Regions from separate parts of the Noviherbaspirillum album genome, predicted to be linked through region 4. Evidence: predicted binding sites of a transcription regulator. Region 4 holds the regulator's gene; each other region holds the start of a gene.
The links. Region 4 encodes sigma-54, which starts transcription at its own class of promoters, with help from an activator protein. Its sites were predicted from a motif close to TGGCANGNAANCTGCTTT; they were not measured.
Positions count from the first base shown of each region.

Region 1: urtA (urea ABC transporter substrate-binding protein) is a predicted target of sigma-54. The motif match lies at 1,623-1,640, and genes of this name have one in related genera.
Region 2: RY831_RS29320 (ANTAR domain-containing response regulator) is a predicted target of sigma-54. The motif match lies at 1,493-1,510, and genes of this name have one in related genera.
Region 3: RY831_RS14240 (circularly permuted type 2 ATP-grasp protein) is a predicted target of sigma-54. The motif match lies at 2,075-2,092, and genes of this name have one in related genera.

Region 1 is NZ_JAWIIV010000023.1:1,747-4,835, reverse strand. It holds gene urtB (urea ABC transporter permease subunit UrtB) at 1-166, opposite strand, end outside; gene urtA (urea ABC transporter substrate-binding protein) at 301-1,554, opposite strand; gene RY831_RS22120 (ABC transporter ATP-binding protein) at 1,891-2,991, opposite strand; gene RY831_RS22115 (ABC transporter permease) at 3,066-3,089, shown strand, end outside.
Region 2 is NZ_JAWIIV010000047.1:24,736-27,824, forward strand. It holds gene RY831_RS29315 (hypothetical protein) at 1-539, opposite strand, end outside; gene RY831_RS29320 (ANTAR domain-containing response regulator) at 824-1,456, opposite strand; gene RY831_RS29325 (GGDEF domain-containing protein) at 1,846-2,877, shown strand; gene RY831_RS29330 (SEN1982 family lipoprotein) at 2,940-3,089, opposite strand, start outside.
Region 3 is NZ_JAWIIV010000010.1:179,897-182,985, forward strand. It holds gene RY831_RS14235 (alpha-E domain-containing protein) at 1-568, opposite strand, end outside; gene RY831_RS14240 (circularly permuted type 2 ATP-grasp protein) at 570-1,985, opposite strand; gene RY831_RS14245 (sodium:solute symporter family protein) at 2,121-3,089, opposite strand, start outside.
Region 4 is NZ_JAWIIV010000019.1:73,831-76,919, reverse strand. It holds gene RY831_RS20450 (enoyl-CoA hydratase/isomerase family protein) at 1-21, opposite strand, end outside; gene hpf (ribosome hibernation-promoting factor, HPF/YfiA family) at 256-606, opposite strand; gene RY831_RS20440 (RNA polymerase factor sigma-54) at 698-2,191, opposite strand; gene lptB (LPS export ABC transporter ATP-binding protein) at 2,209-2,949, opposite strand; gene lptA (lipopolysaccharide transport periplasmic protein LptA) at 2,951-3,089, opposite strand, start outside.

The sequences.
Region 1 (3,089 bases), on a different contig from region 4:
CCGCATCGTCGCTGGCAAGGGCTGCGATCTTGTTGACGGCTTCGATGCGCGCATCCGGATCGTCGCCGGCAAGCGGCTTGAGCAGGGCTGGATCGATCGCCGCATGGGCCGTGAGCGCCGTTGCGCACAGCCATCCGATGGCGAGGATTCTTTTGAGTGGGTTCATTTGCGATGTCTTGGGACGCACGGAAACGACGGGCGTAAAAAAGCCGGAGGGTGGAACTGGGAGCCACTCTCCGGCTCATGGTGCTTCATGGCCGGCATCTCATCGATGAGATGCCGGCATGCGCTTTAAGGCGATTACATCTTCTGCTTGGCCTCGTTGCCGGCGATGAACGGGCTCCACGGCTGGGCGCGCAGCGGGCCCTTGGTCTTCCAGACCACGCTGAACTGGCCATCCGGCTTGATCTCGCCGATCATGACCGGCTTGTGCAGGTGGTGGTTGGTCTTGTCCATCACCAGTTCGAAGCCCGACGGCGACTTGAAGGTCTGGCCGCCCATCGCCGCGATCACCTTGTCGGTGTCGGTGGACTTGGCCTTCTCGACCGCCTGCTTCCACATGTGGATGCCGACATAGGTGGCTTCCATCGGGTCGTTGGTGACCACGGTGTCGGCGTTCGGCAGCTTCTTCTCCTTGGCATACGCTTTCCACTGCTTGATGAAGGCTTCGTTGGCCGGGTTCTTGACCGACTGGAAGTAGTTCCATGCCGCCAGGTGGCCGACCAGCGGCTTGGTGTCGACGCCGCGCAGTTCCTCTTCGCCCACCGAGAATGCCACGACCGGCACATCGGTTGCCTTCAGGCCGGCGTTGCCGAGTTCCTTGTAGAAGGGCACGTTGGAGTCGCCGTTGATGGTGGAGATCACCGCTGTCTTGCCGCCGGCCGAGAATTTCTTGATGTTGGCGACGATGGTCTGGTAGTCGGAATGGCCGAACGGCGTGTAGACCTCGTCGATGTCGGAATCCTTGACGCCCTTCGATTTCAGGAAGGCGCGCAGGATCTTGTTGGTGGTGCGCGGATACACATAATCGGTGCCGAGCAGGACGAAGCGCTTGGCGCCGCCGCCATCCTTCGACATCAGATACTCGACCGCGGGAATCGCCTGCTGGTTCGGTGCCGCGCCGGTGTAGAACACATTCTTCTCGAGTTCCTCGCCTTCATACTGCACCGGGTAGAACAGGAGGCTGTTCAATTCCTTGAATACCGGCAGCACCGATTTGCGGGAGACGGAAGTCCAGCAGCCGAACACCACCGCGACCTTGTCCTGGGTGATGAGCTGGCGTGCTTTTTCCGCGAACAGCGGCCAATTGGATGCCGGGTCGACCACCACGGCTTCGAGCTTCTTGCCCATTACGCCGCCCTTGGCGTTGATTTCATCGATCGTCATCAGCGCGACATCCTTGAGCGAAGTCTCGGAGATGGCCATCGTGCCCGACAGCGAGTGAAGGATACCGACCTTGATGGTGTCAGCGGCAAGAGCCTGCGGCATCCATGCGGAAGCGGTTAGCATGAGGGCGCCGGCAGCGGTCGCTTTCAAGAGGGTGCGACGAGACATTGATGCTCCTAAGAGTTTATTGGTGGTTCGATGGTGTGCGATGTTGTGCGATGGCTCGCAAGCAAGCTTTAGCAGTTTGCGTGCCATGCATTTGCCCCACGGCAGAAAGTTCCTGGAGCGGATTAACGCCCAATTCAAGTGCGCGCAATCAAGCCGGCCATGCGGGTGCGCTCTCTTTTGGCGCTGCCGAAACCCTTATTGGTGCGAAAAATGCGAGCTGGCTGTGCAGCGCGGGGAAATGCCTTGATCGATCTCAGGAAACGCCCGGCGGCCGGCACGCTTTGGTGCGTGACGGCCATCGGAAGCTGGAAGTGGGGGGCGGCTCAGGAATTAGGGCTAGGCGGATTCGGAAGGGAAGGTGACTACATGATCGGCGCCGAGGCGGATCCCGATCTTCTCGCCGATCGCGTGATCGTGATGCGAGGGCACCAGCGCCAGCAGCTGCTGGCCGCTCGGCAGCTTCAGGGTATAGAGGAACTCGGCGCCGCGAAACGCCTTGCGCACGACTTCCGCCTGCAGCGGGCTGGCGTCGTCATGCACGACATCGTCGGCGCGCAGCAGCACGTCGACCACCTGTTCCGTTCTTTCCGTTGTCGAACAGGCATTGATGCCCTGCCAAAGCGGCAGGCTGCCGAGTTCGATATGCACCTGCTGGCGGGGCAGGTCGACCGTCCCCGGGGTGAACACGCCCTGGCCAATGAAGTCGGCGACGAAGCGGCTTTCGGGCCGGTGATACAAGTTGTAGGCATTGTCCCATTGGACGATGACGCCCTGGTGCATGACGCCGATCTGGTCGGCGATGGCAAACGCTTCGTGCTGGTCGTGCGTCACCAGCACCGCTGTCGTGCCGAGCTCCTTCAGGATGTCGCGCACTTCGAGCGCAAGCCGCTCGCGCAGATCGACGTCGAGATTGGAAAAGGGCTCGTCCAGCAGCAGCAGGTCGGGTTGGGGCGCAAGCGCCCTGGCCAGCGCCACCCTCTGCTGCTGGCCGCCCGACAACTCATGTGGATACTGCCGGGCGTGCGAGGCTAGGCCGACCAGCGACAGCAGGCGGTCGACGCGCTGCCTGCGTTCGTCGCGCGACAGCCTCTGCAGGCCGAATGCGATGTTTTCCCAGACCGACAGGTGCGGGAACAGCGCATAGTCCTGGAATACAACGCCGACGCCGCGCCGCTCCGGGGCTTCGGTGAAGCCGGCATGGCTCAGCTCCCGGCCGCCTAGGGCGATGCGCCCGCCAAGCAGCGATTCGAATCCGGCGATCGCGCGCAGCACGGTGGTCTTGCCGCATCCCGAAGGACCGAGCAGGCAGCCGATTTCCCCGCGGGCGAGCGAAAACGACATGCCGTGAACGATTTCAGTGAATGTCCGGCCAGCGGAATAGCCGACCCGGATCGAGTCGATGTTCAGATGATGTTCGGACCTGGCGGCGATAGTCATAATATTGCAAAGATGGAAGACGTCATTGATTATAATTCTCATTTACAGAGACCGTACACCACGCTTAGGATTTCATGCGCTTTTCCGCACCCCGCCGG
Region 2 (3,089 bases), on a different contig from region 4:
GCGAGCTTGCTGGCGCAGGCCTCGCGCAGGTGAAAAGGCAGCCATGCCCATAGCACCCAGTTCGCAAATTCCGGCCCGTTCAGCAGCGCGGCATTGCCGTCGTCACCAAGGTAGCGCTGAACATCTTCGCTGCCCGCATGCTGACAACCGATCTCGCTGAGGATATAGAGGTCACGCATCGCAGCCAGGTTTTCATGAAGAAACAGCACCAGCACGACGGCGGCGGTATCCGGGTCGCGTCGGGCATTGAAGAATGCCTGCGCCCAGATGCGCATGTATTCCGCGAAACTGATTGTGTCGCTGATGCCGAAACGCGCCTCCAGATAAGCGGAAGCGGCCGGGCTATAGGTAATGCGTGGACCGAAACTGCGGCTGTCGTGCCAGAATTCGTTTTTTCCGATGCGGTAAATGAAGGCTTCCGGACAGCGGCTGGAAGACAGGCCGCCCAACTCGCCATTGCCGAAGATGGCCTCGAGTTCCGCCATGCGGTGGCGAACCGTCAACTGATGGTTGGAACGAAAATCTGGAAATGGGAGCATGCTGGCCTCGAAGTATTCAATATGCCTGGGTGGCAGATCGGCAAAGCGAGGCCGAGTAACGATTGTCGGACGCGGGAACAGGCGACCTTGAAGGGAGCGTTTTGCCGGCGCGCGGAAGCGGGATGAGGCTCCTCTTGCGTGGGAATCCGGCAAAACGATCGGAAGACCAGCGAACAATACCGCAAAATCTTGCCCAATTGCAACCAGTCTTTTCTTTTGTTTCCTATAAATACGGGAAGTTGTCTATTCGTTCATTCGTTCATTCGTTCCGTCCGCTCATCAGCTTATTTCGCCCGGCCGTGTTCCAGAAAACTCGGGCGAAAGGCATTCAGGGTCTCTTCCGCCTTGAGCAATTCATTGGCCACCTCATTGATCTTGCGGCGATGGGAACGCGCATGATCGCGCAACACTTCGAATGCGGTATCCCGGTCGGTTTGAAACCGCGCCATCAGCAGGCCGACGGCCATGCTGGTTTCCCGGCCCGCCGCCAGGGCGGCGGTAAGATTGATTTCGCTGCGCTTGAGGCGCCGGATGTCATCGGCGCGCGCCAGCGCCGCTTCCACCGCCGGCACGATCTGCGCGGCCTCGACCGGTTTGACCAGATAACCGACGGCACCGTAGGTGGTGGCTTCCCTGACAACATCCATCTCGCCATGCGCCGACAGGAACATGGCCGGGATGGCGCCTTCCTGCTGCAGCCGCTGCGCCAGTTCGATGCCGGACATGCCCGGCATCGTCACGTCCAGCAGCGCCAGGTCCGGCGGATTCTCCAGCGCGAGCGGCAGCGCCTCTTCGGCCGAGCTGGCTTGTACCGTGTGATAGCCGGCATGCCGCAGAATCGAGGATACGAAGGACAGGATCAGCGGATCGTCATCGACAACGAGCAAACGTCGGCTGGCAGGATTTTTCATAGTCATTGCAGGCACTCCGAATAGGCATGTCCAGCCCTATTTTAACCAGTTCCCGTGCCCGCCCGCCCGCTTGCGGCAGAGTTTGCTGGCATTCCTGTCGATATTGACCATGCAAGCGGCCATCGGACGGCGGCACGCAAATGACATAAATACGACAGGCGTCTACACTTGGGCCGATTCGGGATAGAATACCCCCAAGGTCGTATGAACAATTATCAAGGAACCCGTCGATTTATCCCGTTCAAGCCCTTGCTTGCGGAGTGACGAACGCTTCCCGCATTTTTGCCACCGCTCACAGGAATCAGGACCATCCGCTTCATGCTGAACCATTTTCGCGCACATGTCCGGCCGAACCTGATCCGTGTCCTCGCCACCGGTGATTTCGGAGCTTGACGATGCAAGCCCTGCTCAAGCACCTGGTGGACATCACCTGCCAACGCGACCACACGCTGCTCGATACGTCGATCGTTTCCGCGTTGCGCGAGCTGGTCGGCGCGTCCCAGGTCCGGGTTCATGAATTGTTCCGCTATCGCGACGAATTGTTCGTCCGCCCGCGCGCATGGGTCAGGGACGACCAGGTGGTTTCGCAGGAGGAAGGCCCGGACAATCACGGTGAACCGATTACGAACTATCCGTCCCTGGTCGAATGCATCAAGCAGCGCAAGAACCACACGGAAGAATCCGGCCCGGGCGGCGAACACGTGCTGTGGCTGCCGGTCTGGCTGAACGACAAGGTCAACACCTGCCTTGAGGTCATCAACCCGGTGCCGTATAGCGGCGATACGCTGCGCATGATCGAAGGCATCCTGTGCGTCTACCGCAATTATCAGAACATCCTCGATTACAGCGAGCGCGACTCGCTGACCGGCCTGCTCAACCGCAAGACCTTCGACGAGAAATTTTCCAGGCTGCTGGCGGCCAACGTGCCCGAAGCCACGCCGCAGGACCAGGAAGAGCGCCGCCTGCAGTGCTCGCCCGAGATCGGCCAGTGGCTGGCCGTGGTCGACATCGATCACTTCAAGCGCGTCAACGATCAGTTCGGCCACCTCTACGGCGATGAAGTGCTGATCCTGGTTGCCAACCTGCTGCGCCAGTCGTTCCGCTCGCAAGACCGGGTGTTCCGCTTCGGCGGCGAGGAATTCGTGGTGCTGCTGCGTTCCACCACGCTGGATGACGCCCGCAAGATTTTCGACCGCTTCCGGGCAAACGTGGAACAGCATGAATTCCCCCAGGTCGGGCGCGTCACCGTCAGCGTAGGCTTCGCCAGCATCTCCACCGAATCCCCGGTAATGATCCTCGGCCACGCCGACCAGGCGCTCTACTATGCCAAGGCCAACGGCCGCAATCGCGTCTGCTTCTATGATGAACTCGTCAGCAGCGGCGAGCTGCATTCGGAAGTGTCGAACGTGACGGTCGAGTTCTTCTGATTCCTGCCGCTTCCAGTGGCAGGATCAAGTCCAGTCAGGTCCTTGCAGACTGAATGAAGAATTCATTCGGTGAACAGGCGTTCATGCACCCAGCCATTATTGGTGAGCACCAGGGTATGGATTGCCTTGATCGGCTTGTTCGCCGAATCGGCCGCCTCCTTCAGCGCAGGTATCCCCGAAGTCACTTCCGGCAGTGTGGCCCAATCGGGAAG
Region 3 (3,089 bases), on a different contig from region 4:
AGGCGCTCGACTTCGCACCGTGGAACTTCACATCCAGGATGCGCGCGGTGTTGTCGGCCCGCTCAAGGAAGGTGCCGAGGCGGATGAAGTAAAACGCCTCATCCTTGAGCATGGTGCCGATGGTGACGCCGCGCGACAAGTGGGAACGGTACTTGACCCATTCGAAGAACTGGCTGGGATCGCGTTCGAGCAGACCGCTGCGCAGCTTGTTCTGCAGCTCCAGGTAAGTCGCGTTCTGGGTTTCCCACACCTCGGTGGTCAGCGTGCCGCGCACGGCGCGCGCGTTTTCCCTGGCCTGGGTCAGGCAGGATACGATCGACGAGGGATTGTCCGGGTCGCGCACCATGAAATTGAGCACATCCCGGGCGGTGAGCAGGCCGTACTTGTCGTCGAAGGCCTGCAGCAATTCGGAAATGCCCAGCATCGCCCGCCAGCCCTGTTCGGCGGCATGGGCGGATTGCGGCATGAGGGCGGTCTGCACGTTGACGTCCAGCATGCGGGCGGTATTTTCGGCGCGCTCGGTGTAGCGGGCCATCCAGAACAAATGATCGGCGGTACGGCTCAGCATCTTATTTCTCCAAAACCCAGGTGTCCTTGGTGCCGCCGCCCTGCGACGAATTCACCACCAGCGAGCCCTCCTTGAGCGCCACGCGCGTCAGGCCGCCCTTGACCATCGATATGGTCTTGCCCGACAGGACGAAGGGCCGCAGGTCGATATGGCGGGGCGCCACGCCAGATTCCACATAGGTGGGGCAGGCCGACAGGGCCAGCGTGGGCTGGGCGATGTAGCCGTCCGGTTTGGCAATCACGCGCTCGCGGAAGGCCTCGATCTCGGCCTTCGTGGAAGCTGGCCCGACCAGCATGCCGTAACCGCCGGCACCATGCACTTCCTTGACCACCAGTTTGGATAAATTGGCCAGGGTGTATTCCAGTTCGTCCTTCTTGCGGCATTGGAAGGTCGGCACGTTGTTCAGGATGGGTTCTTCCGATAGGTAGAACCGGATCATATCCGGCACGAAGGGATAGATGGACTTGTCGTCGGCCACGCCGGTGCCGATGGCGTTGGCGAGCGTTACCCGGCCGGCGCGGTAAACCGACAGCAGCCCGGGCACGCCCAGCGAGGAATCGGGGCGGAACGCCAGCGGATCGAGGAAGTCGTCGTCGATGCGGCGGTAGATCACGTCGACCCGTTTCGGTCCGCGCGTGGTGCGCATGAATACCGCGTTGTCGTCGACGAACATGTCTTTGCCCTCGACCAGTTCCACGCCCATTTGCTGGGCCAGGAAAGCATGTTCGAAGTAGGCCGAGTTGTACATGCCCGGCGTCATGACCACCACGGTGGGATCGGTAACGCCCATCGGCGCCACCGAGCGCAGGTTGTCGAGCAGCATGTCGGGATAATGGGCGACCGGCGCGACCTTGTAGCGGGAGAACAGCTCCGGGAACAGGCGCATCATCATCTTGCGGTCTTCCAGCATGTACGACACGCCGGACGGCACGCGCAGATTGTCTTCCAGCACGTAGAACTCGCCTTCGCCGGCGCGCACGATGTCGATGCCGGCGATATGCGCATAGATGTCGGAAACGACGGAAATGCCCTGCATCTCGGGACGGTACTGCGCATTCCTGAACAGCTGCTCGGCCGGAATGACGCCCGCCTTGACGATGTTCTGCTCATGGTAGATGTCATGGATGAACATGTTCAGCGCCTTTACGCGCTGCACCAGGCCGGTTTCCAGCGTGGTCCATTCGGCTGCGGGAATGATGCGGGGAATGATGTCGAAGGGAATCAGGCGCTCGGTCCCGGCATCGTTTCCATAGACGGCGAAGGTAATGCCCACGCGGCGAAAGATCAGGTCCGCTTCGCCTCGCTTTCGGGCCACCGTGTCGGGGGTTTGCTCACCCAGCCACGCCTGCAGTTCGCGATAGTGCTCCCGCACCTGTGCCGATCCGTCCGAGTACATCTCGTTGAAAAAATTGGGCATGGCCTGTTCTGCTTGCAAGTTCGAATTGAGGGTAAACAGCTGCAGCTTAGCGCAAGCCAGCCGCCTGCTCGCTGCGCTTCGTCATGAGTGATGCCAGAAGCGTGCCAGCAGGCATGCCGGCATGGGCAATCCGCGCTAGGGCGTCCGGATGTGGTCGACCAGCGCGCTGGTACGCTGGTCCGGCGCGCGCGTGAGCAGGCTGACCAGGGCGATGGCCGCGAACCCGGCCGGCACGCCGAAGACGCCGGCGGAGATCGGGGCGATACCGAACCACTGGTTGAGCGAGGAGCCGCCGAGCGCGGGATAGGTGCGCACCATGTAATAAACGCAGATGGTGAACCCGGTCAGCATGCCGGCGATTGCACCTTGCTGGTTCGCACGTTTCCAGAAAACGCCCAATACCAGGGCAGGGAACAGGGCCGAGGAAGCCAGCGAGAAGGCCGCCCCCACCATGGACAGGATGTCGCCCGGCTTGAGCGAGGCGGCATAGGCCGCGACCAGCGCCACCACCAGCAGCAGCAGCTTGGAAATCGTCACACGCTTCTGGCTGGACGCCTTCGGATCGACGGTCTTGTAGTAGATGTCGTGCGAGAGGGCATTGGAGATGGTCAGCAGCAGGCCGTCGGCGGTGGACAGCGCGGCGGCCAGGCCGCCGGCGGCGATCAGGCCGGAAATCACGTAGGGCAGGCCGGCGATTTCCGGCGTGGCCAGCACGACGATATCGCCGTCCATCACGATTTCCGCCAGCTGCACGATGCCGTCGCGGTTCATGTCGGTGATCGTGACCAGCGGGTTGATCTTGTCGATGCTTGCCCAGTAGGATACCCAGGACGGAAGCTTCAAGAAGGATGTACCCACCAGCGAGGTGTAGATGTCGTACTTGACCAGCACCGCCAATGCCGGCACGGTGATGTACAGCAGCATGATGAAGAATAGCGACCAGAACACCGACCGGCGCGCCGCCTTCACCGTCGGGGTCGTGTAGAACCGCACCAGGATATGGGGCAGCGCCGCCGTGCCCATCATCAGGCACAGCACCAGCGCCAGGAAATTGTTGCGCTTGTTGTCCGATGCTTCCTTGGTCTTGCCCGGAAACGGTTCCTC
Region 4 (3,089 bases):
CGTGCGGACGAAGTCTGTCATGGGATAGGATGATCAACGGTGATGAACGGTCGAATTCCCGGGCGTCAGTGAGCCCGGAGAAGGGCAGGGATATTGTATCGGCGATGCCGATTGTCCGCAGTCGCCGGCCTGACAGTTGACGCCATTCCTGACGCCATGAGCCTCCCGCCGCTTGCGGCCGTGCCAGCAAAAAGGGCGCCGAAGCGCCCTTGATCGAGTGGCTTGCCGGTGTGCGGCAAGGGACCCCCCGGTTCCTTATTCAGCAGCCTGAGCTTCAGCAGGCATGCGCTTGATGGCTTCGCATTGATGGTCCTGCAGCTTGGTCTTGTACTTCAGCACCTGGCGATCCAGCTTGTCCATCAGCGTATCGATCGCCGCATAGACGTCCTGTGCAAAACTCTCGACATGAATGACGTTTCCCCTTAGGCGCAGGTTGACTTCGGCGCGTTGCCGCTTGTCTTTTTCAGAGGGCTTTTCAACCCCGAGGATGACTGCAATATCAATGACATGATCGAAATGCCGGATTATCCTGTCCAGTTTCGTCTCCACGTATTCGCGGATGGCAGGGGTCAGATCGAGGTGATGTCCACTGATTATGAGATTCATACAGCGCTCCTATGATTGGCGTCGCTGGAGGTTCGCAACGTGCCCGCGGCGGTCACGCCGGAACACAGCAACATCGGTACTACGATGACAACTATAGAGATTTGCGCAGATTAACGGGAGGAATTTTCAAGGCTTCCCGGTATTTCGCGACGGTGCGCCGTGCGACCACCATGCCCTGTTCCCCCAACATGTCCGCAATTTTGCTATCTGAAAAAGGATTCTTGGGGTCTTCTGCTCCTATCAATTGTTTGATCAGGGCCCGTATCGCAGTGGAGGAGGCTTCGCCCCCGGCTTCCGTTGCAACGTGGCTGCCGAAGAAATACTTCAACTCAAACATTCCATGCGGGGTGAGCATGTATTTTTGTGTTGTTACCCGAGAGATAGTGCTCTCGTGTAAACCCAGTGTATCAGCAATTTCGCGCAAGACAAGGGGGCGCATGGCGACCGCGCCATGCGAGAAGAAATTGCGCTGGCGGTCGACGATGGCCTGTGCCACGCGCAGGATGGTGTCGAAGCGCTGGCGCATGTTCTTGATCAGCCACTTCGCCTCCTGCAGTTGCGAGGAGAGTGATCCCTCACCTTTGCTCTGCTTGAGGATGTTCGCATATAGCGCATTGACCCGAAGGCGTGGCATCACTTCATGATTGAGCATTACCTGCCAGCCGTTCTTGGTCTTCTTGACGATCACGTCGGGCACCACGAAGTCCGACGCATCGGACGCATACAGCGCGCCCGGATGCGGATTGCAGCTCTTGATCACATGCTGTGCCTCGCGCAGGTCCTCTTCGTCGCAGTCCAGCGCCTTCTTCAGCTTGTTGAAATCGCGCTGCGCAAATAGCTGCAGATACTGTTCGACGATCTCGAGCGAGCGGCGCCGTGTGACCAGCGGCACCTTCGGCATGCGGCGGATCTGGATCGCGAGGCATTCGGACGCATTGCGCGCACCGACGCCGGCCGGATCGAAACTCTGCAGCAGCTTGAGCGCCACGTTGAGTTCATCAAGTTCGATTTCCAGCTCTTCCGGCAGGCGCGCATGGATCTCTTCCAGCGGTTCTTCCAGGTAACCGTTGTCGTTCAAGGCATCGATGAGGAGTTCCACCAGCGCGCGGTCGCGCGGTTCCCTGACGGTGACGCGCATCTGTTCCAGCAGGTGCTCGCGCAGCGTGGTTTCGTGCGCTTCCAGCTGCGGCCGTGCGTCGTCGTCTTCCGGCGCCTTCGATGTGCGCGCGACATCGTCGAAGCTCCATTCGCTGTCCGATGCGGAACCGCCTTCGCCGCCTTCGCCATTGTCGGCGCCGCCTTCATAGGCGCCTTCGGGTTCGTCGCGCGTGGAGGAGGATGCCTCGCCCGGCGGCGCCTCATTGCTGCTGCTTGACCCGGGGGCGCTGATGGCGCCGTCGGCGAGCAGCCGCACGGAGTGATCCAGGGGATCATCCACGCGTTCGAGCATGGGATTGTCCGAGAGGATCTGTTCCAGCTCCTGATGCAGCTCGAGCGTCGACAGTTGCAGCAATCGGATCGACTGCTGCAACTGCGGTGTCAGCGCGAGGTGTTGCGATACGCGAAGTTGGAGAGTCTGTTTCATACCTGTCTGATTCTTCCCTACATCCGGAAGTGTTCGCCCAAATACACGCGCCGCACGGACTCATTGGCAATGATGTCATCCGGGCGGCCGCTTGCCAGTACCGAGCCTTGATTGATGATATAGGCACGGTCGCAAATGCCAAGTGTTTCCCGCACATTGTGGTCGGTGATCAATACGCCGATGCCACGCTCTTTCAGGAAGCGCACGATGCGCTGGATTTCAATGACGGCGATCGGATCGACACCGGCAAACGGCTCATCCAGCAGAACGAAGCGCGGATTGGTCGCCAGCGCGCGCGCAATTTCCACGCGCCGCCGCTCGCCGCCCGACAGCGACAGCGCCTGGTTTTCGCGCAGCCGCTCGATCTGCAGTTCCGACAGCAGCGTATTGAGCCGCTTGTCGATCGCTTCCTTGCTCAGCGGCTTGTTGTCCACCCGCTGCAGTTCCAGCACCGCGCGGATATTGTCTTCCACCGTCAGCTTGCGGAACACCGATGCTTCCTGCGGCAGATAGGACAGGCCCAGCGTCGCGCGCCGGTGAATCGGCATGCGCGAAATCGCCACGCCGTCGAGATCGATCTCGCCCGCGTCCGACGGCACCAGGCCGACGATCATGTAGAACGAAGTTGTCTTGCCGGCGCCGTTCGGGCCCAGCAGCCCGACCACCTCGCCGCTTTCCACCTGCAGGGACACGTCATGCACCACCTGGCGGGTGCCGTAGCTTTTCTGCAAGCCGCGAACGACCAATGTGCTTGCCATGCTATTTGCCCTTTGTTTCGGTTCGCGGCTGTATTACCGCCTTAATGCGGCCGCCGCCCGGCTTCGTCTCGCCGCTCGGCGTATTGTTGACGGTAAAAAACTCCGCGCGGCTGTCATAGGAAATGAATTCGCCTTCGACT